Regions from separate parts of the Mesorhizobium sp. LNHC221B00 genome, predicted to be linked through region 3. Evidence: predicted binding sites of a transcription regulator. Region 3 holds the regulator's gene; each other region holds the start of a gene.
What was found. The regulator LexA, encoded in region 3, represses DNA repair genes until DNA is damaged. The targets are predictions, from matches to a motif close to TGTTCNNNNTGTGTTCNG.
Positions count from the first base shown of each region.

Region 1: parE (DNA topoisomerase IV subunit B) is a predicted target of LexA. The motif match lies at 3,635-3,652, and genes of this name have one in related genera.
Region 2: X741_RS01600 (DUF3072 domain-containing protein) is a predicted target of LexA. The motif match lies at 4,660-4,677, and genes of this name have one in related genera.

Region 1 covers NZ_AYWR01000013.1:234,239-244,468, reverse strand. The annotation lists gene X741_RS148305 (response regulator/pilus assembly protein) at 1-767, opposite strand, end outside; gene X741_RS148310 (hypothetical protein) at 814-1,083, opposite strand; gene X741_RS148315 (type II and III secretion system protein family protein) at 1,088-2,533, opposite strand; gene cpaB (Flp pilus assembly protein CpaB) at 2,565-3,485, opposite strand; gene parE (DNA topoisomerase IV subunit B) at 3,722-5,779, shown strand; gene X741_RS148330 (FUSC family protein) at 5,825-7,891, shown strand; gene X741_RS148335 (HEPN domain-containing protein) at 7,899-8,345, opposite strand; gene X741_RS148340 (DUF2336 domain-containing protein) at 8,767-9,891, opposite strand; gene X741_RS148345 (MaoC family dehydratase) at 10,043-10,230, shown strand, end outside.
Region 2 covers NZ_AYWR01000038.1:20,760-30,989, reverse strand. The annotation lists gene X741_RS1000000169265 (hypothetical protein) at 604-948, shown strand; gene X741_RS137970 (hypothetical protein) at 1,133-1,390, opposite strand; gene X741_RS137980 (Crp/Fnr family transcriptional regulator) at 2,367-3,107, shown strand; gene X741_RS137985 (hypothetical protein) at 3,120-3,359, shown strand; gene X741_RS1000000170165 (hypothetical protein) at 3,687-3,842, opposite strand; gene X741_RS137990 (hypothetical protein) at 4,317-4,574, opposite strand; gene X741_RS01600 (DUF3072 domain-containing protein) at 4,712-4,900, shown strand; gene X741_RS137995 (AAA family ATPase) at 5,321-8,659, opposite strand; gene hxsA (His-Xaa-Ser repeat protein HxsA) at 8,962-9,486, opposite strand; gene hxsC (His-Xaa-Ser system radical SAM maturase HxsC) at 9,483-10,230, opposite strand, start outside.
Region 3 covers NZ_AYWR01000006.1:176,936-187,165, forward strand. The annotation lists gene X741_RS155970 (AMP-binding protein) at 1-1,103, shown strand, start outside; gene kynA (tryptophan 2,3-dioxygenase) at 1,100-1,936, shown strand; gene kynU (kynureninase) at 1,941-3,188, opposite strand; gene X741_RS155955 (ABC transporter permease) at 3,207-4,130, opposite strand; gene X741_RS155950 (ABC transporter ATP-binding protein) at 4,136-4,915, opposite strand; gene X741_RS155945 (ABC transporter substrate-binding protein) at 4,975-5,961, opposite strand; gene X741_RS155940 (GntR family transcriptional regulator) at 6,113-6,886, shown strand; gene lexA (transcriptional repressor LexA) at 7,315-8,067, shown strand; gene X741_RS155930 (ComEC/Rec2 family competence protein) at 8,061-10,230, opposite strand, start outside.

The sequences.
Region 1 (10,230 bases), on a different contig from region 3:
ACATTGTCGAAGTAGGCCGACACGAGATCGAGCATGCGCACCACGACATCGGTCTTGAATGAGCGCATTTCCGAGGGATGCGTCGGCGCCGCCAGCACGCAAAGCCCGCTCGCATGCTTGGACAGCATCACGTCGAGCAGCTGCCGGTCGAGGCGTTCGGGCTGGTTCTCGATCTCGGTGATGTCGAACCGCGGCTCGAGATCGAGATATTCGGCGCAGGCACCTTGCTGGAAATTGAGGTCGACCACGCAGGTCGAGGCACCGCGCGTCACCGAGTGATGCAGCTGGAAAGCAGTCTGCAGCGCCAGCGTCGTGGTGCCGACGCCGCCGGCGGCCGGCATGAAAGTGTAAATCTGCGACTCGGTGTTTTCCTCGCGCCCCGGCCCTTGCAGGGCCCGCACGACCGAGCGCACCAGGTCGGCCGTGGTGATCGGCTTGACCAGGAAGTCGGCGACCTTGAGCTGCACCAGGATGCGCACGGCGGCGGCGTTGAACTCCTGGGTGACCACGACCACCGGCGCCTTGCCTTCCAGCCGGCGCATGATGCGCTGCAGCGACTCGACCTCCTCCAGCCTCGCCGCGTCCATATCGACGATGATGGCGCCGAAGTCGGTCTCCTGGACCTCGCCGCGCAGTTCGGTGACACTCTTGTCCACCGTCGAGAGCTGGATGATCTCGGAAGCGGCGAACGCGGTCCGCGTGTCCTGCACGAAGGTCCTGTCCGTCGATACGAGCAGGATCTTCTTGGTCTTGATGCCGTTTGCCATGCTTGCCGCCTGTAGGTCGATCGCCTTGGTCGATTGTCTTTTTTATTCAGTCGCTTGTGCTTGTTTGCGCTGCCTTCGCGCCCGCCGCCTGATCGGGTGTGACGGCTCCGGCATCGCCGCGCTTGGCAGGCACTAGAAGCCTGGTGTTCTGGACACCGTACTTCCACGGGTCGACCATCTGCATGACGGTGTTGGCGGCCTGGGCGTCACCGGCGCCTGACGTCACGCCTTCACTGCGCACATAGTCGTCGCTGGTGCAGCCGCCAGCGGAACCGGCAAGCAGCAAGACGACGCTCGATCTCAGGATCAGACGCATGACTTCAGTCCTTCGGCAGGTCGAGGAAATGCCCGACCGTGGTGGCGGGAGCGGCCCGTGCGGCACCGCCGCCGGCCATAGCCAGGGCGCGGTTGGTATCCGACCCTTTCACTTCCTCCGTGTTGTTGAGGAAGTAGTCGGCGTTGCTGGCCGGTTGCGTGCCGTCGGTCGGCACGGCCATTTTCTTCGACGGATCGACCGGCTTGACCAGATAGGGCGTGACGATGATGACCAGATCGGTCTCGCGCCGCTGGTAGGATTTCGACGAGAACAGCGCTCCAAGCACCGGCATCTTGCCGAGACCGGGAATACGCGAGGTGGTGATGTCGTTCTGCGACTGCAGCAGCCCCGCGATCATGAAGCTCTGGCCGTTCTTCAGGTCGATCGACGTCCTGGCACGGCGCACGATGAAACCCGGCACCGAAATGTTGCCGATGTTGTAGGACGCCGACGCGTCGATCGAAGAGACTTCCGGCGCGATGTCCAGGCTGACCAATCCGTCCTTGAGCACGGTCGGCTTGAAGTCCAGGCTGACGCCGTATTTCTTGTAACTGACGGAGATCTTGCCGTTGTCCTCCGAAACCGGAATCGGGAATTCGCCGCCGGCCAGGAAGCTCGCCGTCTCGCCGGAACGGGCGATAAGGTTCGGTTCCGCCAGCCGCCGGGCAAGGCCGCGCTCTTCCAGCGCCTTGATGGCGATATCGATGGAGACGCCGTTGGATAGCAGCCGGCCGATGATTTCACCGGTTCCCGCCGCCGGCACCGTGCCCGGCTCGAGCGAAACATCGCGTCCGCCGAAGCCGTAGGCGAAATTGGCGCTGTATTTTGCACCCAGATCCTGACCCGCCTGGCGGTTGATCTCGACGAAGCGGACATTGAGCTGGACTTGCTGCGACGACGAGATGTTGACCGAATTGATCACCTCCTCGTTGCCGGAAAAGCGGGTGGCGATCTTGTTTGCCTTCTCGGCGGCGACAGCGTCGTCCGCCTCGCCCGACAGCACCACGCGGCCATTGGCCGAGCCGACCTTGATCTTGGCGTCCGGCACGCTGGCGCGGATGGTGTTCGCCAGTTCGTCGGTGTCGAGCGTCACCTCGATGTCGACGGTCCCGACAAGCTGCTTTTTGTCGTCGAACAGCGCGATGCCGGTGGTGCCGAGATTGTTGCCCAGCACATAGAAGGATTTATCGGTCAGCGGATTGACGTTGGCAATCTCGGGATCGCCGATGACGATCTGGTAGAAAGCCGCGCTCGTGATGATCGTCTTGGGCTTGCCTTTGGCGACTTTGATCGACGCATTCTTGGTCGCCGAGACATAGACGATGTCATTGTCCGCCCTGGCCGCGCCGGCGAAGGCGAGCATCGCGCCCGCGGCCAGCGAAACCGCCATCGCCAGGGCGCGCACGAAGCACGACCGGCCCGTCATTCCATATAGGGTACGCATCAGCATTGTCCCGTCCCACCCGGTCCCCACCGGCCTTTTACTTCTGGTCCCGCGCCGGAACCTGATATTCCTCGGCCTTCGTGCCACGCGTCACGATGACCGTCTTGAATTTCGGCTTCTCCGGCTCCTTGGTCATGGCATCGAATAACGAGCCGGCCGTGGCCTGCGCCTTGGACGCCACCGATCCGCCAAAGGAGGAGATGGTGGTGACGCCGTTCTTGCCGTCGCCGCCTTCGCTGGCCGAGCGAAGCGACAGCGACAGCGTGCCGACGGTGCGGGCAAGCGCCACTTTCTGGGCGCCCTCGGTCGTCACCTCGAGGGTCACGGAATTGGCGATCTGCGGCGCTGTCTGGCGCTCGTCGGCGCCCTGGCCGACGCTCAGCACCTTGGCGTCGGCGACGACGATTTCGGAAGTGATGGTCGAACCGGCCGCCCCTTGCGCGTTCTTGGCGACCTCCTGGATTTCACCGGCATCGCGCGTCAGCACGACATCGACGCGGTCGCCCGGCGTGACGAAGCCGCCGACACCGGCGATCTCATCGGTGCGGATGGTAACCGCCCGCATTCCGGGCGTCAGCATGTTGGAAAGCGTCGCCCGGCCGTTCGGCCCCGACAGCTTGGTGAGCAGCACCGGTTCGTTGACCTCGATCGGCGACAGCACGACGCGGCCGCCTTCGCCGAGCAGTCCATCGATCGTGGCAAAGGCGCCCTGCGGCAGCGAATCCTGCGGCCAGGGAATTTCGATGAGCTTCGTGCGATCGAGTTCCATGCCGTAGCGCAACGGAGCGTTCGCCACCACGATGGTCTTGAATTCGATCTTGGGCGGGGCCGGAGCGACGATCGAGGCCGTCTTCTCCTGGGCATCGGCCTGGCTTTTGACCCAGAAATCCGCGGCAAAGATCGAGATCGCGCCGAAAACGGCGGCGATACCGATCATCGTTATGGCTTTGCCCCTCACGCCCAAACCCCTGATGCCCGTAGTTTCTTGTTATGTTGGGCTCACGCTACGTGGCATTGTTAAAGAATCAGGAACGCAGAACGACGGCATTCGACCTATTTCCGCCCGCTTGGTTATCGAATGGTTTTAGGATAAGACGGGCCGGATCCCCGAACGTAACAGGAACCTCCGTCGCTTGGCGCTGAAAAGCGTGGCAGTATCGGCGGGTGATTCGCAGCACCGGACCTATGGCAGGCATGGACGACAACAACGACCTTTTCGGCGACCTGGACAAGCAACCGCAGCCGGTCCGCGCACCGGCGCGCCCGGCGGATCCGCTGGTGCAGGCGGCAGCCAAGCGGCCGGCGGCAAGCCGCGACGGTTCGGAGGGCTACAGCGCCGCCGACATCGAGGTGCTGGAAGGCCTGGAGCCGGTGCGGCGCCGGCCGGGCATGTATATTGGCGGCACCGACGACAAGGCGATGCACCATCTGTTCGCCGAGGTGATCGACAATTCGATGGACGAGGCGGTTGCCGGCCACGCCACTTTCATCGATGTCGAGCTTTCGGCCGACGGCTATCTCTCCGTCACCGACAATGGCCGCGGCATTCCGGTCGATCCGCACCCGAAATTCAAGAAACCTGCGCTCGAAGTGATCATGACGACGCTGCATTCGGGCGGCAAGTTCGATTCCAAGGTCTACGAGACTTCAGGCGGCCTGCACGGCGTCGGCGTGTCCGTGGTCAACGCGCTATCGGATCATCTCGAGGTCGAAGTCGCGCGTGGCCGCCAGCTTTACCGGCAGAGATTCTCGCGCGGCGTTCCGGTCAGCGGCCTCGAGCACCTTGGCGAAATCCACAACCGGCGCGGTACCAAGATCCGCTTCCACCCCGACGAGCAGATATTCGGCAAGGGTGCCGCGTTCCAGCCGGCGCGGCTTTACCGCATGACGCGCTCGAAGGCCTATCTGTTCGGTGGTGTCGAGATCCGCTGGACCTGCGATCCGTCGCTGATCAAGGAAAAGGACCAGACGCCGGCCAAGGCGGAATTCCATTTTCCAGGCGGACTGAAGGACTATCTCAAGGCGTCGCTGGGCGACGATTTCCAGGTGACGCGCGAAATCTTCGCCGGTAAGAGCGACAAGCAAGGCGGCCATGGCTCGCTCGAATGGGCGGTGACCTGGTTCGGCGGCGACGGCTTCGTCAATTCCTACTGCAATACCATCCCGACCGGTGAAGGCGGCACGCACGAGGCCGGTTTCCGCAATGTGCTGACGCGGGGCCTGCGCGCCTATGCCGAGCTCGTGGGTAACAAGCGCGCCTCGATCGTCACCTCGGAAGACGTCATGATCTCGGCGGCGGGCATGCTGTCGGTGTTCATCCGCGAGCCGGAATTCGTCGGCCAGACCAAGGACAGGCTGGCGACAATCGAGGCCATTCGTATTGTCGAGACCGCGATCCGCGATCCATTCGACCATTGGCTGGCCGACAATCCCCAGGAAGCCTCCAAGCTGCTCGAATGGGTGATCGCGCGCGCCGACGAACGGGTGCGCCGGCGCCAGGAAAAGGAAGTGTCGCGCAAGAGCGCGGTGCGCAAGCTGCGCCTGCCAGGCAAGCTGGCCGACTGCACCCAGAACGCCGCCGCCGGTGCCGAACTCTTCATCGTCGAAGGTGACTCGGCCGGCGGCTCGGCCAAGCAGGCACGCGACCGCGCCAGCCAGGCGGTGCTGCCGCTGCGTGGCAAAATCCTCAACGTCGCCAGCGCCGGCAATGACAAGCTGGCCGCCAATCAGCAGATATCGGACCTGATCCAGGCGCTCGGCTGCGGCACGCGATCGAAGTACCGCGATGAGGATTTGCGCTACGACCGCGTCATCATCATGACCGACGCCGACGTCGATGGCGCCCACATCGCCTCGCTGCTGATCACCTTCTTCTACCAGGAGATGCCGGCGCTGGTGCGTGGTGGACACCTCTATCTCGCGGTGCCGCCGCTGTACTCGATCAGGCAGGGGGGCAAGGTCGCCTACGCCCGCGACGACGCGCACAAGGACGAACTGCTGCGCACCGAATTCACCGGGCGCGGCAAGGTCGAGCTTGGCCGCTTCAAGGGCCTGGGCGAGATGATGGCCGCGCAGCTCAAGGAGACCACCATGGACCCGAGGAAGCGCACACTCCTCAGGGTCGATGTGAACGAAGTCGATTCGGCCACCAAGGACAGGGTCGATGAGCTGATGGGCACCAAGCCGGAAGCCCGCTTCCGTTTCATCCAGGAACGTGCCGAATTCGCCGAGGCGGAAGTGCTGGATATCTAGCCGCCCACTGCTCTACCTTGTCCGTGCGGGTACGGAGACCAGCATGTGACCTGGGTGCGGCTGAAGGACTATTTCGACACCAATCTGGCCGGGCTGACGCAGCCGACGCGTTCGGACTGGATTTTCGCCCTGCGCACCGTTTCGGCCGGCCTGATCGCGCTTCTGGTCGCCTATGCGCTGAAGCTCGACCACCCGCAATGGGCGATGATGACGGTTTTCATCGTTGCCCAGCCGGTCGCCGGCATGGTGCTGGCAAAGGGCTTTTACCGGCTGCTCGGCACGCTTGTGGGCGGCGTCGCGGCGATCGGCATCACCACCGCGTTCGGCACCGGCCCCTGGTTGCTGGTGACGGTGCTCGCGGTCTGGATCGGCATCTGCACCTTCGTCTCGTCGCTGCTGCGCAATCCCGAAGCTTATGGTGCGGCACTCGCCGGCTATACCGCGATGATCATCGGCCTGCCCGCCTTCGGGCAGCCGCATCTGGTCGTGGACCTCGCGGTCGCGCGTTGTGCCGAAATCGTGCTCGGCATTGTCTTCGCCGGCCTGACAAGCCGGCTGATCCTGCCCAAGCTGGCCAGTGACGCCATCATCTCGCGGCTGAAGCGCTGCATCATCGATCTTGCGACCTATGCCGGCGGTGCGTTCTCCGGCGGCGATCCGGCAACGCTTTCCGGCCTGCACAGGAAGCTGGTCGCCGACACCCAGACACTTGGCGAGATGCGCGCCTATGCCAGGCTCGAGGCGCCGAGCTTCGCGCCGCGCGCCCACCCCGTGCGGCGCACCATCGGACAATTGCTGTCGGCACTCTCGGCCGCGCGTGCCCTGCATTCGCACGCCGCGCCGAAGAACGCAGCGCTCATTCCGGTGCGCTCGGAGTTGCAGCTGCTTGTCGGCGAACTGGCGACCAAACCCGGCGCGCTGGATGACACCGCGCCTTGGGTGGCCCGGCTCGACGCGATCTCGGCCAGGGCCCGGCGGATGCCCGATGCCCCGGCCGACCAGGACGACAAGCTAGGCACCATCACCCGCCTCACCATCGCCGCCGATTTCGCCGAGGCGCTGAAGCAGGTGCTGCGCGGGCTCGATGCCTTGCGCGCGCCGGTCACGCGTCGCCCAGGTCCCGCCAGCCAGCAGCCGGCCCTCGTGGTACACCGCGACTATCCCGGCGCGGCGCGCAACGCCGTGCGCGCGGCCCTTGCGACACTGCTGGTCGCGGCCTTCTGGCTGACGACGAAATGGTCGGAAGCGGCCGGCACCGTCATTCTCGTTGCCGTCGTGTCGAGCCTGTTTGCTGCCCGCCCCGATCCCGTGCAGGTGTCCTGGGGTTTCTTCAAGGGAACGCTGCTGGCTTTGCCTTTTGCCTTTCTCGTCGGCCAGATCGCATTGCCCGCCCTGCCCGGCTTCGGCTGGTTCGTGCTGTTTGTCGTGCCGATCCTGGTGCCGACGGCGCTGGGCATGGCCAATCCACGCTATGTCGGCGTAGCCACCGCCTTCGCCATCAACTTCCTCGCCTTCCTCAGTCCGCACCAGGCGATGACCTACGATCCTGGCCCGTTCTCCGCCGGCTCGGCGTCGGTGCTGGTCGGCATCCTGCTGGCGATCGGTGTCTTCCTCATTGTACTGCCCGCCGATCCGTGGCTCGCGGCCAACCGCATCGTGCGCGCCATGCGCGAGGATCTGGCGCGGCTTTGCCTGCACGAGCGTGTGCCGAGGCGTTCGGCCTTCGAAAGCCTCGCCTATGACCGCATCAACCAGTTGATGCCGCTGGTGCAGAATTCGGGCAGGAAGGGCGAGGCGGTTCTGGGTGGCGGCGTCGTCGCCGTCACGGTCGGCCTCGAGATCCTTCGGCTGCGCGCTACGAGCCAAAACCATGCCATTGCGCCCGAAACCGCGCTCTCGATCGCCAACTTCCTGAGAGGCTTGGCACACGAACTGCTCTTCCGCGCCCCAGGCGATCCGCAGACGGCGACCATCGCCGTCGCCCGCCAATATGCGGCGGCCATCGCCCAGAAAGACGCCACCGGCGACATGCTGCAGATCGCGGCGTCACTGCGCATCATCGCCGCGGCAATGGAGGATTTCCCGGATTTCTTTGCGAACAACAGGCCTTAGGCGAACGTCATTGCGGACCGGGTCTGCGCATAGGCATCACCGTCTGGGCTGCCTTTGATTCATCGACAAGGTCGACTTTGAAATGCCTCGCCACCCGCAAGATAAGGCTCGCGATGTCATCTATGGCTTTCCGGAGTTTAGCGTTGTCGGGCGCGCGAGGTATCTGACCAGAAGGCAACGTATACCTAAAAGTAGTTGCATAAGCCTCCAGCCAAACGAGTGACTTCAACGCCGTCTTCTCGGCGTGATCATCCGGAAAGCGCCTTACAATCTTGTCGAGCTGGTGTGCGTCGTGACGATCGATGTGAATCGCCTCCGAGGTCGCCAAGGCTCGGATGATCTGCTCCATCGCCTGCTGGCTAAGATAGGCGGCGTTACGGGAGCCTGATGCAGCCAGCATACTCGCATCGCTGATGCCCCGTTCGCCAATCGAAGCGCGCTGGCGATGGTCCACTGATCAGACATCCAATCGACGTCCGTCTCTGGCAATGTCATACGCGATCGTATTTCGTGAATTCCAACTTGCAGCCAAAGCGCTGGATGTGGTGGACAAGATTGTCGCGGGAATTCCGATTTCGTGCTGAATTGCCCAACCGATAAGTGGATCCAGCAGTTCCGGCCTAGCATCATCCGGCAAGGCAACGAGAATATCCTAATCGCTGTCAGGCCGATTGTCGCCACGTGCTCGGCTACCGAACAGCCAAATAGAATCGGGATTCAGGCGAACCCTGATTTCATCGATCAGCGGCTTGATCTCGGCCGGCACGGTGAGAGGCGTTGCGAATGGATAGCCCATTCTTCAAACATAATACCGTTTCTTTGCGCCGACAACGCAGTGGCATCGAGACCATCCCGTCGTCCGGAGGGTTCCGAGACTAGGCCGCGGCGATCGCCAGCGCATGGCCGCGCGCGTTCTCGCGCAGCGCATTGAGATGGATCGACTTGACCAGGGTGGCGAGGTCGCCGTCCGCGGATTGCCCGCCCAATTCCTTGAGCATCAGCCAGCTGACCTCCTGCACGCCAGCGACGCGCTTGCCATTGGCGACCTCTCGCCAGATTTTCAGCGCCCGCAGGATGATCGCGTGCGTGGCGGCGGCGAGGCCAGCGCTGCGGAACAGCGCCTGCAGGGCGACATCATGCCCGCCGGCGAGCAGCGCCCTCACCCTTTGTTCGGATTGCTGGCTGAGCGCGACCAGCGTGGAGCCGAAGAAATCCACCTTGCCGTGCGCGATGGTGCGGATGAGGAAGCTCGCGGTGAGATCGCCGCGCAGGCGCAAATGCTCGATCAGTGCCGCGTGCTCTTCCGGGCGCGTGCCTTCTATCAACGTCACCGAGGCCTTGATGCAAGCGTCGCGCATGACGCGTTCGGCACGCGCGGCGCCCATCAGAGCCATGACCAGCGGTGATGTTTTCAATGTCTCGCCGAGCTTGATGAGCAACATGTGCCGGCAGTCGGCAGGCAAGCGGATATCCGATATCAGCGCCTCGCGCACCAGGGGCAGATGCCCATGGCGCTCAGCCATGCGGCGGAAACTGAGCGACGCTATATCGGCGCCGCTGTTGGCCAGCAGCACCGCGCAGGCTTCCGCCTCGCCGATCTCGGCGATGGCCGCCGACAGCGCCATCGAGACCAGCGGCCGATCGGCGATCAGCGTCTGTGTTGCCTTCTGGCTTGCCGCCACGCGGTTGATCAGGTCGGCGTCGGTGAGCAGCGGCGACCGCGCCAGCACTACGCCGGCAACCTCCGGCTGGTCGGAGGCCAGCGCGCTGATGATCTGCAGCGGCGCGTGATGGCTCATCGACAGCGCCTCTGCCATCGCCAGCCGCACCTTCGATGAGGCATCGTCGAGCAGCAGCGTCAGCGCGGCCTCGGCGGCGCAGCGGTCCTCGAACGGCAATTCGGAATTGATGTAGGCACGGGCCAGCGCGCTTGCCGCGGCGGCCCGCTCGGACACCCTGGCCGTGTAGATCCACTTCAGGAAATGCGAAACAACAACCATGCCGTCTGCTTACGCCCCTAGCCAGAAGGTTTCTGGCCCCGGTCATGACCGTAGGCACAAATGGTTTACGAACGGTTCACCATGTTCATTAACTGGCTTGCGGGGCCGATTTGCAGCGCTTATCAACCGTCAGCAGCGAAGGAGACAGAAAATGGCCGGGCTTTATCTCCAGGAGTTCGTCGTCGGCCACGTCTTCCAGCACACGCTGCGCAAGACCATCACCGAAAGCGACAACATGCTGTTTTCGGTGATGACATTGAACCCGCAGCCGCTGCATATCGACTTCGATTTCGCCGCCAAGAGCGAATGGGGCAAGCCGCTGGTCAACTCACTGTTCAC
Region 2 (10,230 bases), on a different contig from region 3:
CCGCTCGCTCCGTGGCAAATGGACACCCGCCGCCGATGCGGCGGGTGTTCGTGACCAAACTGACGACGAAGGGACTCATGGTCGCCAGTCCGTATGGCAAATGCGCTCGGCGGGTGTTTTGTTGCGCGCTGGGACCAATGGATACGGCGACATCGGACTTTCGGTCCCAATTGCTAAGGATGTTGCAGGTCGGACATTCTTCAGACGCCTCGGCTGAAGAGCCGAATCCCAAGCCGCCATCGAGGCAAGCCGGGCATCATCCCTTCGGGTTCTGCGACGGTGAACCCGGAGCGGCCCGGAGCGGCCCCGCTTTGAACAGCTTCGGACTTCGCTCAGGTGGCATCACGGCCAGTGGCAAGCCTGCCTCTTTGTCATTCCCGACAAACAAGGGTCAGGATGCAATCGTCTAAAATGCTCGAAGACAGAGGCGTAACGGCTGAGTCGGGTTCCTGGAGCGACGGGCGTTATGAAGCCAGCGGAGTGGTTCAAAGCATGCTCTCCTGACGAAGGTTACTTGCAGATGGCGCGCAGAGAATATTAGCGATTGGGAACATACGGCCCCTGCGGAGGTTTACTGGGTGATCGGCTCTCTGGGAGGTTGCTATGAGAAACCTGCTACTTGCTTCGGTGATTGCCGTCGCCTCGGCCGCAGTCACGGTCATGCCTGCGGATGCGCAGTTCTTCGGCCCCGGCATGGGCTTTTTTGGTCCGTTCGGCGGCATCGGCCCATTCGGCGGTGGCCCCTTCTACGGCGGCGGCCCGTTTTACGACTATGGCGGCCGCTATTACGGCCCCCGTTATCGCGATTACTATCCCGGCTACGTTGCCCGCTACCCGCATCGCTACTACTACCGGCATCGGCACTATGGCCGTTGCCACGTGAGGTGGGTGAGGCATTGGCGTCATCACCACCGGGTGCAGGAACGCGTTCGGGTTTGCCCGTACTGACAAGGTCGGACATTGGACCTGACGCGCTAGGAAATCCCGCGCAGCAACGGCTCGGTCAAGCTCGCCGAGCGGCGTTGCGCGCCAGATCGTTTCCTCTCGGATCATTTTGCCAAGCTTCATCAGAAATTCGAATTCATGCTTTGGGACGGACGAGGCGAGCCGATCCAGCTTCGTCCTCCTGCTTTCACTGCCACCGACCATGGAAATCTCCGTCAGCGGCCAACCGGTCGCGGCTGAGCGACTTTGACATCAACACTGTGTGGCAAATCAGATGCATGGTCTTGACGGCACCGGTTTGCATTGCATCCGCAGGCAGGACAATCACCATGAGGTCCATCCGTTCCGGCCAAATCGGTTTCTCGAACAGTAGGAACACGATTGCCGCAAGGCTCAGTAGGAAAACGGTTGCGCACAAATTCGCGACGATCTCACCAAACTGCATGGGCGGCTCCGGCAACACAGTGCCCGCCATTTCGCGAGAGGCGGCGGGCACCTACTCTCAACCGACTGACAACTCCGGTTCCAGTAGATGGAGCCTTCGCTGGCAAACGCCTGTGGTGGCAAGGCCAGCGACGCTGATGGCCTCGACTCCAAGGTCTTCAAGGGACCCGGCCCTTTTCGCTCATGGTGGCGACACAAGAGACCGCTACCCCTCATTTGAGGAGTACGAGTCACGCGGCGTCCCTCATGTCCGCGTAGTTGGCAGGAATTTCCTGTCGCGACAGGTCAGGCCGCCTAGCCCAGTTCCTCTCAGCGTCGAGCAGTTCGCTCTCCGCAGTCAGGCCATTCATAAAAAGCCGGAGGACGTGTGCAGCTATGCGCTCTCCGTCCTGCGAAGCAAGCGCTACGCCGCGCTCATTGCAGACTGTCTCACACACGTGGGCAAGCTTCACGATATCGCTCGGCCCCAAAAATCGACCCGGATACAACATATGGTCCTCTCTCGGAAGCTACTGTGAGCTGTCATTACGCAGCGTCACCCGCAGGCACAATCACCTATGATAGTCACGCACCTCGAGTCTGCCTAAAAATACAGAGTGGCCACGGCACGTTTGCGCTCGGTGCCCCATTCCCGGATGCATAGGTACTGAACCGGAATATCTACTGGCAGCCGGAACTGACCCGCGCCGACAACAGGGACCTGTCGGTATCTGCCGTCAGACGACTCTCCCTTGCGACAAACGACGCTTGAGGTCTTCTGAATTCAGGAGGGCTGCCAAATCCTCGGCGTACCCCTGATCAAGGTATTCTGCCGCTGCCCCCCATGCATCCGCTGGCTGCCGCGGTAAACACGTCGAACACCGTCCAGCTCCCGTCAGGGTCGTAATGCCGACCACTGGCCGTCCTCTCTTCGGGCTGGGCAGCGGGGGAACATTAGTGCCCACTGTAAGTTGGGCACCAACCCATTTAGGTTCTTGATGACAAAAATTCCCTCCTCAAACATTTTGATCCGCAAGCTCCAGACGATCTCTGACCTCGGACCATCAGACACTGCGATCTTGGGAAACGTGGCAATTCAGGAGAGGGAATATCAGGCCAACGCAGACATTCTGCGCGAGGACGACCGTCCGACGCTTTCGTTTGTTGTTCTGGACGGCTTGATAGGGTCGACAAAAATGACAGGCGACGGCAAACGCCAAATCACCTCCTTTTTTGTTCCCGGCGACATTCCCGACCTTCATGGACTGCACCTGTCCGTCATGGATTGCAGTTTTACGCCTCTGATGGCCTCTCGGTTGGGCTTCATGAGGCATGACGCTCTTCGCGCTATTTGCGACCAGCATCCTTCGATAACGACCGTCCTTTGGCGCTCGACAGTAGTTGACGCGGCGATCTATCGAGAGTGGGTCACCAACGTCGGAAGGCGCGACGGCTATGCTCGCATGGCTCACATTTTGTGCGAGCTCATTGTCCGCCTCCGCGCCGTCGGCCGCATCGAAGATCATGTGGCCCGCCTTCCGATAACGCAGGCTGCGCTTGGCGATGCGCTTGGCCTTTCCACCGTGCACGTCAACCGAATCCTTCAGGATCTTAGACGCGACGGTCTGATATCCACCGTGGGCTCGCGTTTTCATGCAACCGACTGGGCTGGGCTCGTTCGCGCCGGGGATTTTGATGGCACCTATCTGCACCAAAGGGCCGCTGAAGCGTTGTGGTAATAGAGGTGTTCCATGGCGAGATATTTCTTTGACAGCAGTGTCCGCGACGAGGTCATGAAAGATGATGAGGGGATCGAATGTGATGGGATAGAGGCAGCATGCCGAGAGGGCATGGAGGGGCTCAGAGATTTGGCGCGACAATTCCTTAAGGACCTCGATGGCCAGCAATTAGCGATCTTTGTCAGGGACGAGACTGGTGAACGGCTGCTTAGCTTGAGCATCACCCTTCAGAAGAAGCTGAGCGGGCTTTGAGGTTACCCCGTTTCATTCTAGGTCGTGCGAGCGCGTGAAGCCGCCATAGGCATCGTTGGGCCTGCCAACAGGCAGCCACCTGCGCTCCTGCTGGGCGGTTGTGATTGCGAGTCATGCACCTCCTAGCCTGCCACAAAAATCCGGCGCACCTTCTTCGTAGCTTTTGAGTTGCGCCTCATCGGCGATGGCACGGTTGGTTCCTGTGCCAGACGGGCTTCTTTCAACCGCGCAGTTTTGGCAACGCGTTCGGCCCTTTCTTTTTCTACAATAAGTGCCGCAGCCGCTGTTGCCTGCTCGTTACGCCTATCATCGCTCGACCACGGCATCTCAGTGTCTCGCCTTAAGTTTCATCGCCCGCCGTGCCATTTTGTATCTAAGCCGCGCTCTGGCCTCTTCTATTTGATTTTTAAGCGTGGCTTCGGTCGCCTTGACCGGCCTCTTGCTCGCAAGACGATTGTCGTTGGCAGCTGTATTGATGGGCATCTCGGTTCTCCTGTGCGAGCCCGAACTTCGAGATGCTGGAAGAGTTCCCTCTTCGCACTCAGGAATCCTGGGCATCGTATGGAGTGATGGAACGTCTATGCTGGGCAGTGGTCGACCTCGCGGCAGCGGACAGCACACTCCATTGGCGGGACTGGTAGCGGCCAAAAGGGCGCAAATCTGGTGGCCTCTCCATCGCCGTTACAGTCGCACGATCTTGTCGAGATGCAGGCGTATTCGCTGGCCTTCAGCAAAGGCGACTGCGAAGGCCCTAAGGTCGAATGAAAGGGATTTTTCCTGCCCGTCTTCGACTACATGGACCTGCCATTCTCCGCAGGCTTCGACCAATTCAACGCTAGGGTGAGCATTGCCATTTGGCTTCACGCAATCCAGCGCAGCCTCCCCTGAAAGTAATGGTCAAGCCGAATTTGTAAGCCCGCTGAAGGCCATCTTTCAATAATAAATGCTTGTACGGAATCAGACTGATCGGGCAGGTAGAGACCCGTTGCGCATTAGCTCGAACGTGACCTTTACAACAAAAACTGGGGCGCTCGTACCGTCATGAACATGCAATACGACTTGGCGGTACGCGCCATCGGGCATGTTGTCTCGAGCTATTTCGAGCAGCGCCCTTGCCGCCTCGTCTTCGGCAGCTTCTAGGCTTGGAAGGTCGGTGCCTTCCGTGTCCGGGAATGAGGTTCCGTTGTCGGTTAGATCGAAGAAGAAGCGGGCCATGCGCTCCTAATCACAAACCCGGAGAAATGTTTCCTGGCGGCCTACCTCGTTCCTAGCCTGCCAAATGCATACGGCGGCTTAGAACAGGAACAAAAGCAGATCAAACGCGTTCTGTCGTTCCGAATGAGGAGAACGAAATGCAAGCCTCAGACCGTGCAAAAAGCGACGAGATCAAGAAGGATCCTGACGAGTGGACGACTGGTGACGAGCCAATGACTCCGTCGCAGGCTTCCTACCTCAAAACATTGTGCGAACAGGCGGACGACGACAAAATTACGCCGAAGATTTCAGCAAAGCAGAGGCCTCCAAGCGAATTGATGCGCTAAGGGCGAAGCTGAAGCTTTGATGGCGCCGCTCTGGAGTTGAAATGTGTGGTCAAGGACGGTCACAAATGCCCGTCGCGGCCGCAGATGGCTTTCCGAAGTATGGCCTCCCGCCTGCAGCCTGCGAATGGCCGGCTCGATTTAGCAGGGCTGGGATTAAGCGATTGTCCGCTTAGCGCCCAATGGCGGCCGCAGCCGAGGATTTCGCGTCCGCCCGAAAGCAGACATCGCAGCTGACCATACTGAAGGTCGCGCTTGAGCCATGTTCGGACCTACGCGGGAACAAGCGTGAACGTCTCATCTCAACCATTCCGTTACATTCCAGTCCAAACGAACGAACACGAGTCTCGGGCGTGCAACGAGCCAAGCTTGCATCACATCGATGCAAACTACGTTGTCGCAACCGACTCAGATGGTGCGACCTCAACGGCTCAGCGCATCCAGCGCCCTTTGTGCGGCGATGAGGTCGACGATTGGATACCTAGTGTTAAATGTGTGGACCACCGCTTCCAGACGCGTCGCGGCCTCATGGAGACGACCTTGACGTGCCAGAACTTGTGCTAGCTGCGTTGTGGCGCGAAGCTCGAAGAGTCTCGCTTGCTGCCGACGGGCAGTAGCAATTGCTGTTTCGAATAGGTGCGCGGCACCTGTCAGGTCATCTCTGCCCGCGGCGATTTGGCCACGAAGGCGAATACATTCTGCCAGGTAGCTCGCCTCGTCCGTATCGAAAACGAGGGTATCGACATTATCAAGCATTTGCGATGCCTCTTCGATGCGACCGGCCCGCAGGAGAAGATCACAAAGTTCGCATGTTTTCTCAGGGGTATGGAATACGACGCCCTGCCCACGCCAAAGAACCACGCTCTCCCGGACATCATCGATGCCGGCATAAAGTTCGCCTAAATGCGAGCGGGCATGACCACGCCACCTGATACCGCTACTTCGACGCGCCGTGTAGCCATGCAGTTCGCAAATCTCGACGATCTTCGTAGCGCTCTCAAGGAGTTCCTCGTATTGACCAAGTAGCGCGCACAATTCGCAATGCCCGAGAAGACGCCACGCGACTTCGAAGGGCTTATCGATCTGATCAAAATTTAGCATCAGGCGCTCTTTCTCTTCGACTGCAGCATCAAAGAAACCCAATATCGTCAGCGATCCGCTGAGATATGCCTGGGCAGACAAACGGGGTTGATCCGCACCGGCGAACAAAATACGACGACTTGGGTCAACCGGATCAATCAGATCAAGGGCCTTGCGCAAGGCCTCCGCTGCCAGCGGCTCTTCTCCCCGGTTCGAATGAGCGATCCCCTTTGATGCCCAAAGACCGCTCAGATAGGCGGTTGGAAGGAGATCGGCACAGTTTGCGAGCTGCCCTTCGGCCAAGGTCAAGTAATCTTGATTGCGCCCAGTGGCATAAAAAAATGGAGCGAGTGACAGCGCAACGTCACATTGCAATTCGACAGATGCAGTGTTCGCGGCAGCAAGACGTGCATCTTCAAGCGCCTTCCTAATGCGCTCAGAACGATAGCCTTCAGCCTGCATCAATGCATTGGCCATCGCAAGGTGGAGACGTGTCATCCGTTCGGCGCCGACGGAGACGTCGCCAAGTCTCCGGCTGCAGTCGATAGCACTGGCAAAGTGAGACACGGCTTCCCGAGTGGCAGCTCTGGCCAGGGCGGCCCTTCCCGCCTTTTGCCAGTGATCGAGCGCGCCCGCCCAATCCCCAGCTTCCTGAAAGTGGTGCGCGAGGAGCTCGGGTTGCGCTTCAGTGATTTCGGTCCACTTTTCCTCCAACACATCTGCGACGCGCTTATGTAGCTCCTGGCGGTTAGCGCGCAGCAGCGTGCCATAGGCTGCGTCCTGAACGAGCGCATGCTTGAACAGGTAAGTGGCCAGTGGCCGCGTCCCGCGGCAGAACACCAGACCGGCGCCGACGAGTTGATCCAGTGCGCCATCTAGCTCAACGGCATTTCCCTGTGCGACCGCTGCCAGCAATTCATAGGAGAACTCCCGACCGAGAACCGCGCCAACCTGTGCGACCTGCTTAACGGCTGAGCCGAGGCGATCGAGCCGCGCCATCAACGAGGCATGCAGCGTCGCGGGAACGTTCAACGCCGTCGCGGCAGCTTTTGAGAGCACTGTTTTGGCGTTGCCGCTCTCCAACACCGCCTTGGTCAGTTCCTCGACGAACAGTGGCACCCCATCCGTGCGCTCGATGATCTCCGCGACAACGTCGCTCGGCAGCTCCCCGCTGCCAACGACCCGCTGGACCAGCGCGGCGCCTTCACGACGGTCGAGTCGATTGAGGACCAGAACGGTGACGTGCGCCTGCCCGGTCCACGGCGGTTGAAACTCGGGGCGGAACGTGAGGAGAAGCAACACCGGCAGGCGCGGCACCCGCTCGATGACCAGGTCGAGCAGCTCGCGCGAGCTCGGGTCAATCCAGTGGACGTCCTCGAAGAGCATCAGCACCGGACCTTGTCGCGCCAGGTCTTCGAGCTGCCGGAGCAGCGCATCGAAGGTTTTCTCTTTCTTACGCTGGGGCGTCAGTTGGAGAGGCGGGAAGCGGCCTTCGGTCGGCAAGGACAGTAGGTCGGCCAGCAGTGCCGCGTCCTCCGGCGACGCCGGGGCAATAAGGGCCGCAAGCTTATCCAGCTTGCTATCAGGCGGATCGTCGCGCTCCAACCCGGCGGCACGTTCTAGCTGCGCAATGGTCGGGTGGAGCGCGCTGTCTTGATGGTGCGGCGAACAGAAATAGCGCAATCGGGTGTGTGGCTCATTCTGGATCCGTTCCTGCAAGGTGACGGTGAGGCGCGACTTTCCGATGCCGGGCTCGCCTGAGAGCAGCACCACTCGACCCTCACCACTTTTGGCGCGATGCCAGTGTCGCTGCAGCAGATCGACCTCCTCCTCACGCCCGACCAGCGGCGTCGGCGTCGTCCCATGCAGCGCCTCGAACCGGCTTTCGACGGCGCTCTCACGAACCACTTGATAAGGATGGATCGGCTCCGGAAAGCCTTTTACCTCGACGGCGCCAAGATCACGATATTCGAAAAGATCGCCGACCAGCTGCCGCGTTTGCGGCCCGATCACGACCGCGTCGGGTTCAGCAAGAGCTTGCAGCCGGGCGGCGAGGTTCGGCGTCTCGCCCACGACGCCACGCTCTTGCCCTTCGCCGGCGGTGATCAGATCGCCAACGACGACCTGTCCGGTGCCGATGCCGATACGAACCCGCAATGGCTCAGGCTCTGGGAGTCGCCTAACGGCATTGACGAGAGCAAGGCCAGCGCGCACCGCCTGCTCGGCGGCGTTCTCGCGCGCCTGCGGGTAGCCGAAATACACCAAAACTCCGTCGCCCATATACTTGGCGACGAAGCCGCCGAAGTGAGGGACAATATCGGCGACACAACGGTGATACGCTCCGATGGTCTCACGCAGGTCCTCGGGGTCCAGACGCGTCGCAAGCGCCGTTGAGCCCACGAGATCGACGAACATGACGGTCAGCTGTCGACGCTCCGCGCTTAGGTCCCGGGTGCGGCTCTGAGGCGCGATGTCCTCGGTGGCCGGGTCGGAATGCCTTGACCACGGCCCCAGCCCCTCGACCGCCTTGCGGAATCGCTTGCGATGACCGAGGAGCATCCCGAGCTTCTCAAGGTCGGCATCGGTCAGTTCCGGCAGGACCTCCGCATCGATCGCGTTGTCGCGAAATGCCTGCTCGTATTGCTGGAGGCCGAGGCCTCGCAACCAAGTGGCAATGTCCACACAGCCCTCCCAAGGCTGACTTCGGGTCCCTCAGCCGCAATATTAACTCAGATGCCGGGGAAATGCTGTAGTCCAACATGTTACCGCGGCGATGACAGCTGTGAACAAAGCGGACTATACGCCCCTTAGGGATTAAGCGCCTTATGTCTGCCATTGTGGCAAATTGCGGCTTTCCCGAAAGCGGTCATCACTCAACGTGCGCCGGAAAGGCCAGTTGGGAGGGGCTCGGCTGGTCTACTTTCGAGCATACATCGCTGCGACGCTCCGGCAGTTCCACGCCAGAACGCGGCGATCGGAAATCCTTAGTTGGCCACAATCCCTAATGCAGTCAACGTTTGTGGGGTGATCGTTCCCGTGACCTTGAGATTATAGTCCGACTGCAATCTCAATAGGCCGGCCCGCATTTCGGGGCTCATCGTCCCGTCCAAGTCCCCATTGTAGTAGCCGAACGCAAGCATCGCGAATTGAACTTGGAAAACGATTTCTTTGAACCTGTTGGCATTTCCAGGAAGCGTCGCAAGAGGAGCGGGTGCCGGCGCCGCTATGGGTGGTTGATAGGGAGGTGCAGGTGCCTGATAGACGGGTGCTGAATCTGCCGGCGGCGGATAGTAAGTGCCTCCGGATGAAGATCGGTGGCTGCTGTGCGAGCTATGGCTGCTGTGCGAGCTATGGCCAGCTAACGTGTATTTGTGATCCAGTTTGAAGATATCAAAAAGCGATTTTGTCTTGCCGCCATCGCTAGTTGGTGCGAGCGGCATCGCGACACTTTCTATCGGCATAAACCCCGCTGCGATCAAGGATGGGATCGCGAAGAACCGTTTTTTCATGCGACACCAAACCTTCCATATCCGTGCACTTTTGGATGCCATTGGAAGAAGCCGCCGCACTCGTTGCGAAGACTGCAATCGACGCAATCCTCAACGTAAGCCCGTTTCCAATCTGAGATCGTAGATGGCGCGAATGCTCGATAGTGAGCGGGGACGGTGCACAGCGGGAAATTGTAGAGCTTGGTGTCGATGCCACGGCTGATCGAGAAATCCAGCGCCTTGCTCACCAAATCGAAGCCTAGGGAACTGTCGAAAAACAGAGAATCCCAGTTCTTTCGGCCATAGCCGATATTTTCGAGCTGCATGATTGCCCATTTGTCGATGAATGGTAGGGCGACCGTCACGAACTTCGCTAGGTCCAGCAGCCCAGGTGCGTTGGGCTTCATAAGTACAGTCCGTAACTCGATTTTTGCCCCAGCCTCGCAAAGGATGGAAAGGTTGTTCCTGACCTGATCGAAGGCGCCAAGCTTTCCGACGACATGATCGTGGGTCGCGCTGTCGCTGGAGTAGACGGGAATCCCCCAAAGGATTCGGCTCAAATCCAAATCACGGAGCTTTGCGAGATCGTCGCGATCAAAATGCTGCGCATTGGTCAGGAGGTGAAAGTCGATGTCACGCCGCTGCTCCATCGTCTTTCGCAGGAATTCGAACAGCTCCGATTTGAAAAGGGTCGGCTCTCCGCCTGACAGGCCGATCGTTGAACTCTCCGGTGCCAGAAGCACGGCCGTCTCGAAAAACGGAAAC
Region 3 (10,230 bases):
AGCTCGATCGTGCCGCCCTCGACAAGCCGGTGACCTTCACCGCCGTCAATACCGGACGCGACGATGTCGCCCTGCTCGGCTTCACCTCGGGCACGACGGGCGTGCCGAAGGCGACGATGCATTTCCACCGCGATCTCCTGATCATCGCCGACGCCTATGCCCGCGAAATCCTGCAGGTGACGCCGGACGATATCTTTGTCGGCTCGCCGCCACTCGCCTTCACCTTCGGCCTTGGCGGGCTTGCCATCTTTCCCCTGCGCTTCGGCGCGGCGGCGACGCTGCTGGAGCAGGCGACGCCGCCCAACATGATCCACATCATCGAGACCTACAAAGCGACCATCTCCTTCACCGCGCCGACCGCCTACCGCGCGATGCTGAAGGCCATGGACGAAGGCGCGGACCTGTCGTCGCTGCGTGTCGCCGTTTCGGCCGGCGAGACATTGCCGGCTCCGGTCTTCGAGGAGTGGACGAAGAAGACCGGCAAGCCGATCCTCGACGGCATCGGCGCCACCGAAATGCTGCACATCTTCATCTCCAACCGCTTCGACGACATGAAGCCCGCATCGACCGGCAAACCTGTCGGCGGCTATGAGGCGCGCATCGTCGACGACGAGATGCATGAAGTGCCGCGCGGAACGACCGGACGGCTGGCGGTGCGTGGACCGACCGGCTGCCGCTACATGGCCGATGACAGGCAGAAGGATTATGTCCGCGACGGCTGGAACCTTACCGGCGATACCTTCACGCAGGACGAAGACGGTTTCTTCCATTTCGCCGCCCGCTCCGACGACATGATCGTCAGCGCCGGCTACAACATCGCCGGACCGGAGGTCGAGGCGGCGCTGCTGTCGCATCCCGATGTCGCCGAATGCGCTGTCATTGGCGCCGGCGATGCCGAGCGCGGCCAGATCGTCGAGGCGCATGTCGTGCTGGTGCAAGGCGTGGCGCCGGACGCGTTGACCGTCAAGCGCCTGCAGGACCACGTCAAGGCCACCATCGCACCCTACAAATACCCGCGATCGGTGAAATTCATCACCGCGCTGCCCAAGACCCAGACCGGGAAGATCCAGCGCTTCCGGCTGCGCACGGAGACCGTCAATTGAGCGAGCCCTACGATCCAGCGTCCGAAGGCGCCCAGATGTCGTTCAAGGAACGCATGTCCTACAGCGACTATCTGCATCTGGAGAAAGTGCTGGAGGCGCAGACGCCGCTGTCGTCGGCGCATGACGAGATGCTGTTCATCATCCAGCACCAGACATCCGAGCTCTGGATGAAGCTCGCTTTGCACGAGATCAGTGCCGCCATCCGTTCCATCCGTGCCGACCGGCTTGAGCCCAGCTTCAAGATGCTGTCGCGCGTCGCCCGCATCTTCGAGCAGTTGAACAATGCCTGGGACGTGCTGCGCACGATGACACCCAGCGAATACACCGAGTTCCGCGATGCGCTCGGCCAGTCCTCGGGCTTCCAGTCCTGGCAATATCGCGCCATCGAGTTCATGGCCGGCAACCGCAACCTTGCAATGCTCGGGCCACACAAGCACCGTCCGGACCTCAGCGGCAAGCTGGAGGCGATCCTGGCGGAACCGTCACTCTATGACGAAGCGCTGCTGCTTCTGGCCCGCAACGGTTTCGATATCGGCGCCGACGCCGGGCGAACCGACTGGCGCGAAACCCGGACCGAGAATGAGGCGGTCCTGGTCGCATGGCAGACCGTCTATCGCGACCCGCAGCGCTACTGGATGTTTTACGAACTGGCCGAAAAGCTGGTCGATTTCGAAGACTATTTCCGCCGCTGGCGCTTCAACCATGTCACCACGGTCGAGCGCATCATCGGCCTGAAACGCGGCACCGGCGGCACGTCGGGCGCCTCCTATCTCAAGAAGATGCTGGAGGTCGTGCTGTTCCCGGAACTCTGGACGGTCCGCACCCGGCTCTAGTTTCTCAAGTCACCGCCGTCTTGACCGCAAATCGCGCCTCTTTCCAAGCTTCAGTGCGCAAAATGTCCTCCAGCACCTCGACCGCCTGCCAGACGTCTCTGTAGCCGACATAGAGCGGCGTGAAGCCGAAGCGGATAGTCGACGGCGCGCGGAAGTCTCCGATCACGCCGCGCTCGATCAAGGCCCGCATCACCTGGTAGCCATGCGGATGCATGAAGGAAATCTGGCTGCCGCGCTGATTGCCGTCCCGCGGGCTCTCCAGTTCGAGGCCATAGGCACCGCATCTTGCTTCGACGAGCTGGATGAAAAGATCGGTCAGCGCAATGCTCTTCGTGCGCACCGCTGTCATGTCGACATCGTCCCAGATATCCAGCGCCCCTTTCAGCGCCCGCATCGAAAGCACGGGCTGCGTGCCGCACAGGAAGCGCCGGATGCCGCTGCCGGCGGCAAAACCCTGTTCGAAGGCAAACGGCCGCGCATGGCCCCACCAGCCGCTCAGCGGCTGGTGGACATCGCCGTGATGACGCTTTGCGGCATAGATGAAGGCCGGTGCGCCCGGGCCGCCATTGAGATATTTGTAGGTGCAGCCGATGGCGAAATCGGCATTGGCGCTGTCGAGTTCGACCGGCAAGGCGCCTGCGGTGTGGCAGAGATCCCAGACGATCAGCGCGCCGGCCTGGTGGGCCTTGCGTGTCAGCGCGGCCATGTCACGCAGCTGGCCGGATTTGTAATTGACGTGGTTGACCAGGATGACCGCGACGCGCTCGTCGATCAGCTCTTCAATATCAGGCGCATCGACGCCTTCGAGCCGCAGCACGGTGCCCGGCCGCGTCGAGGCCACGCCTTCGGCCATATAAAGATCGGTCGGAAAGCTGTCGCCCTCTGCGACGATGACCGATCGGTCCGGCCGCATCCCGAGTGCGGCATGCAGTACCTTGTAGATGTTGATCGAGGTCGTGTCGCAGACCACCGTCTGGCCGGCCGCCGCGCCGATCAGGCGGCCGAGCTGGTCGCCAAGCGCGACCGGCATGTCGAACCAGCCGGCAGTGTTCCAAGCACGAATGAGGTCCTGCGCCCACTCCTGGGTCGCCGCTTTCTGCAGCTCGTTAAAGACGGCGGGCGCCGCTGCTCCCAGCGAATTGCCGTCGAGGTAGATCACACCCTCCGGCAATGTGAACCGGTCGCGCATGGCGCGTAGCGGATCCGCCGCATCCATGGCTTCGACGGCCTTGAGGTCGAGCGTTGCGTTCATGATTGGTGATGTCCTCGATTATTCACGAATGGCTTCGCGAGCCGGCGCGGGTCCCCGGCTGCGCTTGAGGCTTGGCAGAGCAAGCATGGCGAGCACGAACAGGCCCGTAGCAAGCTTCAAATCGGGAGGCGGCATGCCGGCGGCAAGGCAGAACGACACCAGTTGGTAGTAGATGATCGCGCCGGCAAAGGGCGCCAGCAGCTGGCGCCAGACCGTCTGCTTGCCGACAACCGCCTCGCCGATCATCAGCGCGGCCAGTCCGTTGATGAGGATGCCCAGCCCCATATTGACGTCGGCGAAACCCTGCGACTGCACCATCAGCGCGCCGCTTGACGCCGAAAACGCGCTCGCCAGCCCGACGCCGCCGATGGTCGCCGCCCAGACATTGATGCCTTGCGCCTCGGCCATATCAGGATTGGCGCCCACGGCGCGCACCGCGGTCCCTTTCTCGGTCCTGAAGAACATGTAGAGCGCCACGAAGACGACGAGCGCCAGAAGACCGGCAACGACGATCTTGCTGGCCGGAAAACCCGGCCGCGCGAACGGTACCCAGTCGAACACCGCGGGCGAACCGAAGACGGAGAGATTGGACTTCCCCATGATGCGAAGATTGATGCTGTAGAGCATCGTCATCATCAGGATACCGGCAAGCAGCGTGTGGATACGGAAGCGCAGATGGATGAAGGCGGTGCAGCAGCCCGCCGCGAAGCCCACGATGAATGCGACCAGGATGCCGGTCACCGAAGCTGCTCCGGCAGCCAGCAGCACGCCGCAGACGCAACCGCCCAGCGGAAACGCGCCTTCGCTGGTGAGATCGGGAAAATTCAGCATGCGAAACGGGATCATGATGCCGAGCACGACAAAGGCCAGGATCAGGCTTTGCGCCAGGGTGACCGGCATGATCGCGATGAAGCTGGAGAGAACTTCCTGAATAAAGCCCATGGGGATCAGCTCGCCAGCAGCATGCGGTCGGTCTTGACGGAAAAATGGCCGATCAGATCGATAACCGTGACCCTCGCCTTTTCCTCGCCGGTGACTTCCAGCAGGACCCGGCCCGCGTCGAGCATGATCACCCGGCTGCCATAGTCGACGGCGTGCTGCATGTTGTGGGTGACCATCAGGGTGGTCAGCTTCAGCGCGCTGACGGCGCGCACCGTCGCCTGCATGACGATCTCGGCCGTGCGCGGGTCGAGCGCCGCAGTATGCTCGTCGAGCAGCAATAAATCAGGCGATCCGCCGACCGCCATGATCAGCGACAGGGACTGCCTCTGTCCGCCCGAGAGCAGGTCTACGCGCGTGTCGAGGCGATTTTCAAGGCCGAGGCCCAGTATCGACAGGCGCTCCTTGTAGGAGGCGAGCCGTGTGGCGTTCAGCCCTTGCCGCAGAGTGCGCTTGTGGCTGCGCAGATCGGCCAGCAGCATGTTCTCCGCCACCGTCATGCTGGCGGCGGTGCCGCGCATCGGATCCTGGAAGACCCGCGCCAATTTGGCGGCGCGCTTGTGCACCGGCATGTTTGTCACATCGGCGCCATTGATCAGGATCTTGCCGGAATCGAGGATCAGCGCTCCGGAAATGGCGTTGAGCATGCTGCTCTTGCCGGCTCCGTTGGAGCCGATGACGATGCCGAACTCGCCAGTCGCCAATGACAGGCTGAGGCTGTCCAGCGCGATCTTCTCGTCGGCCTGGCCCCTGTAGAATACTTTGCGCGCGGATCGGATCTCGAGCATCGTTCCTCCCTGACCTGACGGGTGACGGCGCCCCGCCGTCCCCCCCCTCAGTCCCGATATCAGTCGACGATGCACCCGCAATCGGCCATCGAAGCCGGTATCTCGATGCCGAACGCAGCCATCGCCTTGCGGGAGATTTGCGGCATGTGGTCGTTGTAGGCCGGGCGCGATGGCGCGATCGTTTTCGGATCCTTGCCCTTGAGGATCTCAGCGGCGATGTTGCCGGCGTTGACGCCGACCTGCGTGTAGTTGACTGCAAAACTTGCCGGTACGGTGCCGTTGCGGACCGCGCTGTCGTCGGAGTTGACGACCGGGATGCCGGCCTGGCGAGCGGCCGCGGAGACGGCGGCGATCGCCGGCTGGATCAGGTTCGAAGCCGGGCCGTAGATGACGTCGGCCTTGCCGGCGAGCGAGGCGATGCGTTGCTGGATGTCATTGACGTTGTCGATGCCGACCTCCACGACCTCGAAGCCGGCCGCGGGCGCCGCCGCCTTGATCTTTTCGACGAGGGCAACGTCATTGGCCTCGCCTGGATTGTAAGGCACGCCGAAGCGCTTGGCGTTCGGCAACAGCTTCTTGGTGAAGGCCATCACCGCGGCGACATCCTGCAGATCGCTGGCGCCGGTCATACCTTCATCTCCCGCGTCCCACGACGGCACCAGCTTGGCCGCCACCGGATCGGTGACCGCGGCAAAGACGATCGGAATGCCGGAGCCCGCGAGTGCCTTCTTGGCGATCTGCGAGACCGGCGTGGTGATGGTGTAGATCAGCTTGGGCTGCTCGGCCTGCAGCTTGGCGATCATCTGCGGCACCAGCGATGCATCGAAATTGGTATGGCTCTCCGTGTAGACGACGTCCTTGCCCTCGACGAAGCCATTGTCCGTCAGCGCCTTCTTGAAGCCGGCTATGGCGGCGTTCAATTGCGGATGCTCGCCGAAATTGGCGATGCCGATACGGATCTGATCGGCCGCGGCGCTGCCGGCGCTGACCATCAATGCGCCTGCCAGGGCCAATCCCGACAGCCAAGCGGATTTCGACTTCAACATCATTTCCTCCCAGATTTGATCAGCGCCGCTTATCGGGGCACCTCCAGCGATCATGGTCAGTCCCTCGGCGCATGTCAAACATTATATATAATTCTTGCCATCACCCACCATCATATATAATTTCCCAATGGCAGAGACCGAATGGATCGCAATGCAGGACCAAAAGAACTCCACCAAGACGGAAGCCGCCTACCAGCTTCTGCGGCGCGACATCCTCACCACCCGTCTCATGCCGGGCGCCCCGCTCAAGCTCAGCGCCCTGCGCGGCACCTATGGAGTTGGCTGGACGCCGCTGCGCGAAGCGTTGTCGCGCCTCGAAGCCGAACGCCTGGTCACCGCCATCAGCAATCGCGGCTTTGCGGTCGCCCCCGTGTCCCGCGCCGAACTTGAGGATCTGGCGCGCGCGAGGATGGTCGTCGAGATACCGCTCTTCCAGGAATCGATGGAGAACGGCGGCCGGAAATGGGAAGACGCGGTTGTCACCGCGCACTACCGGCTCGCCCGCTGCAAGACCGCGGTGGACGATCCCTCGGATGCCGCCGTCGACCAGTGGGACGAGAACCACGAGGCTTTTCATGCCGCGCTGCTGAGCGCCGCGACGTCCAGCTGGCTGTTGCGGTTTCGCTCGACGATCTCGGACCAGCTGCGCCGGCACCATCGCTTTCTTGGGCTGGCGCCGACATTGCGAGCCGCGGCCGGCCTCAAGGCTGGCTACGAGCAGGCCATGGACGCGCTGCGCGAGGCGATGGCGATCGAGCACCACACGGCAATCATGGAAGCCGCCCTGGACCGCGACATCGAGCGGGCAAAAGCGCTGATGACGGCCCACATCGGCTATACGCTGCACGTCTACGTCCACAGCGAGGACGGCGACGCGAACAAGGAAGTCGCGCGCGCCGGCAGCTTGAAAGCGGTTGCCGGATGATTTCGGCACCTCCGCATCGTCCGACGCTCGACGAGATTGCCGAAGCCCGCGATCGGTACCTGCTTCCGAACCAGCTATTGTTGGCGTTTTGATTTCGTTTCGTTCACGGCAGGCAAGCCGATCGCAGGCGCGAAAATCGGCATCGCCGGGCTCTGCCGTCGGCTGATGCCGAGCCATGTCGCAAGACAGGCCACAGGCTATTAACCAAAACATTTCAATGCGGGCGACGAGCGGCAACGGGCGAAAATCCCCGATTTCCGGCCTGTCCGGCCCTGCAAATGATTACGGCCCTCTTACCAAATTCACTAAACTTTAAACGGTTGCAGAACACAACTGGAACAGATAGTGTTTGTTCTGGGTTTGTTTTTTCGATTCTGGATCAGAACCATTCTGGATCAAAACCTTGTCCAGATACCTTGGGGGCCGCCATGCTGACACGCAAGCAACATGAACTCTTGATGTTCATTCATGAACGGCTCAAGGAAAGCGGTATTCCGCCCTCCTTCGACGAGATGAAAGAGGCGCTCGACCTCGCCTCCAAATCAGGGATCCATCGCTTGATCACGGCGCTGGAGGAACGCGGCTTCATTCGCCGGCTGCCCAACCGGGCGCGTGCGCTGGAAGTGCTGCGGCTGCCCGATTCGATCGCGCCGGGCCTCAACGCGGCGAAGAAATTCTCTCCAAGTGTCATCCAGGGAAGTCTCGGCCAAGGCGGTCTCGGTCAGGGCAGCCTCGGCCGCCAGATCAAGCCGGCACCGTCGCGCTTTGCCGCTGCCGGCAATGACGACGATGCGGTTCCAGCGGTGTCCATCCCGGTCATGGGTCGCATCGCTGCCGGTGTGCCCATCGATGCCATCCAGCATCAGACGCATACTATCTCGGTGCCGCCGGACATGATCATGGGCGGCGAGCACTATGCGCTGGAGGTCAAGGGCGACTCGATGATCGAGGCCGGCATCTTCGATGGCGACACGGTCATTATCCGCAACGCCGATACGGCGAGCCCGGGCGAGATCGTCGTGGCCTTGGTCGACGAGGAGGAAGCGACCCTGAAGCGGTTCCGCCGCAAGGGTGCCTCGATTGCGCTTGAAGCCGCCAATCCGGCCTACGAGACGCGCATCTTCGGGCCGGACAGGGTCAAGGTGCAGGGCAAGCTCGTCGGGCTGATCAGGCGCTACTGAGCCGGCACGGCACTTGGCTTGTCAGGTTTGCGATAGGGCTGCAGGCCCCTCGCCTCGCGCGAAAATTTTCGCTGCGCGTGCCAGGGCCGATACGGGCTGTCCACCGCGAAGCTGATGGTTGGCGGACCGGTGGCCGATTGGCGGTCGAAGAAGATGGCCGCGCTGCCCTTGCGGGCGAGCTGCCGTTTGGTGACGACGAGAACCAGCGGATTGTGGCAGGCGTCGTAGGCCGTTGCGTCGTTGACGATGATCAGGTCGGCGAAGCCACAGGCCTTCCAGGTATCCTTGCGGTCTTCGACATGCGCTATGATCGCACCGGACGGGTGCCTGGCGAGACAGACACCGTCAGTGCAATAGAACGGCGCTCCCGGCGGCAGGCTGACGGCGTCGGCAATATCGAATTGTCCATCCGCCTTGTCGAACATCTCCGGCAGGATGATGGTTTCGGATCTCAGCGCGCGTTTCCAGTTGTCGACGGTGAATTCGTTCGGCCGGGCCCGGCTGACCGCGAGTTCGCCACCGCCGATCGGCAGCGCGACCAGCCGCGCGTCTTCCGAGACCAGCACATCCGGCGTGCGCGTGTCGGACACCACCAGCAAGCCGGCGAGCGCGAATGGAAGCGCTGCAAGCCGCAGCCACGTCGTCGCCATCGTCGCGATGACCAGGGCAATTGCCACCAGCAGAACGGATTGCTGTGAGATGAGCCCGACCGCATCGACCGGAGAGCGTTCTGATATCCACGCCGAAATGGCGATCATCGCGGTCAGGCCCTTGCCCATCAGGTAAAGGGATGGCGCATCCAGTCCGAACGGCATCAGCAGCGCGCTGGCAACGGCCAGGAACATCACGACTGAGACGATCGGCATGACGGCCAGATTGGCGAACAGGCTGAGCGGCGACACCCGCTGGAAATGCCAGATGGCAAACAGCGCCGTGGCGCTGCCGGCGATGATGGAGGTCATGGCCAATCCGCCTGTCGCCAGCAGGAATTTTCGCGTCAGGAAGCCGGGCAAGGAGCGCTTCGGCGGCGGTGGCCTCGTTTTTCCCGCCCGGTGATCCGCCCAGCCGGCATAGGCGCCAACTAGGGCCGCGGTCGCGGCGAACGACATCTGGAAGCTCGGTCCGACCACCTCATGCGGGGAAACCAGGATGACGGCGATCGCCGAGATCGCCAGATTGCGCATGGTCAGCGCCGCGCGATCGAACAGGACGGCAATCAGCATCACCGCCAGCATGATGAAGCTGCGCTCGGCAGCGACGACGATGCCGGAGATGACGAGATAGGCGGCGATCGACAACAGTGCTGCCGCGGCCGCGTATTTCTTCACCGGCCGGCGCGCGGAAAAATCCGGGAACAGCGCGAAGGCGCCGCGCAGGAGCCCCATGATGGTGCCGGCGACCAGCGCCATGTGCAGTCCCGAAATGGAGATGATGTGATAGATGCCGGTGCGCCGCATCGCTTCGTTGATTTCGTCGGGGATGCCGGCGCGCACGCCGACGATCAACGCCGCCGCGATCTCGCCTTCTGCGCCGCCGACGCTGCCCCTGATATGGTCGGCAATGGCTTCGCGGGCGTTCTCTATCGCTGATGAAAGGCGGGCCGACAGCGGCATGCCAGCGTCGTCGGCTGCAACGACTTTTGGATTGCCGAGAAAGAACCCGCTGCCACCGATGCCGGCGAAATAGCTGTCGAAGGAGAAATCATAGCTGTCCGGCCGCACCGGACCGGTCGGCGGCAACAGCTTGGCATAGCCGGCAATAAGGGAGCCGGCGGTCATTTCCGGCGGTATCTTGCGTGCCGAAAGCCGGACCCTTTCCGGCGCGTAGCGCAGTTTCGGCCGGGCGGTCGACGTCACGTCGATGGTCAGCCGGATGCGGCCGGTCTCCATCTCTTCGATCGAGACGACGCGGCCGCTCAGTTGCGTCGAGATTTCCGAGCCCAGCATCTGGGTTCCCGTGCGCCACGTCTCGACCTTGGCGGCGAGCAAGCCAAGCGCGCACAGCAATGCCGCCGTCAGGAACAGATGGGTTTTCGGCCACGAGCGCGAGACAATCGCCAGGAAGCCCATGAGGGCCACCACCGCGACAGGTCTGGCAAAAGCCGGTTCGGCCGCCAGCGAAAAATAGCCGATCGCGCCGATTGCAAGGCAAACCGGCACCAGC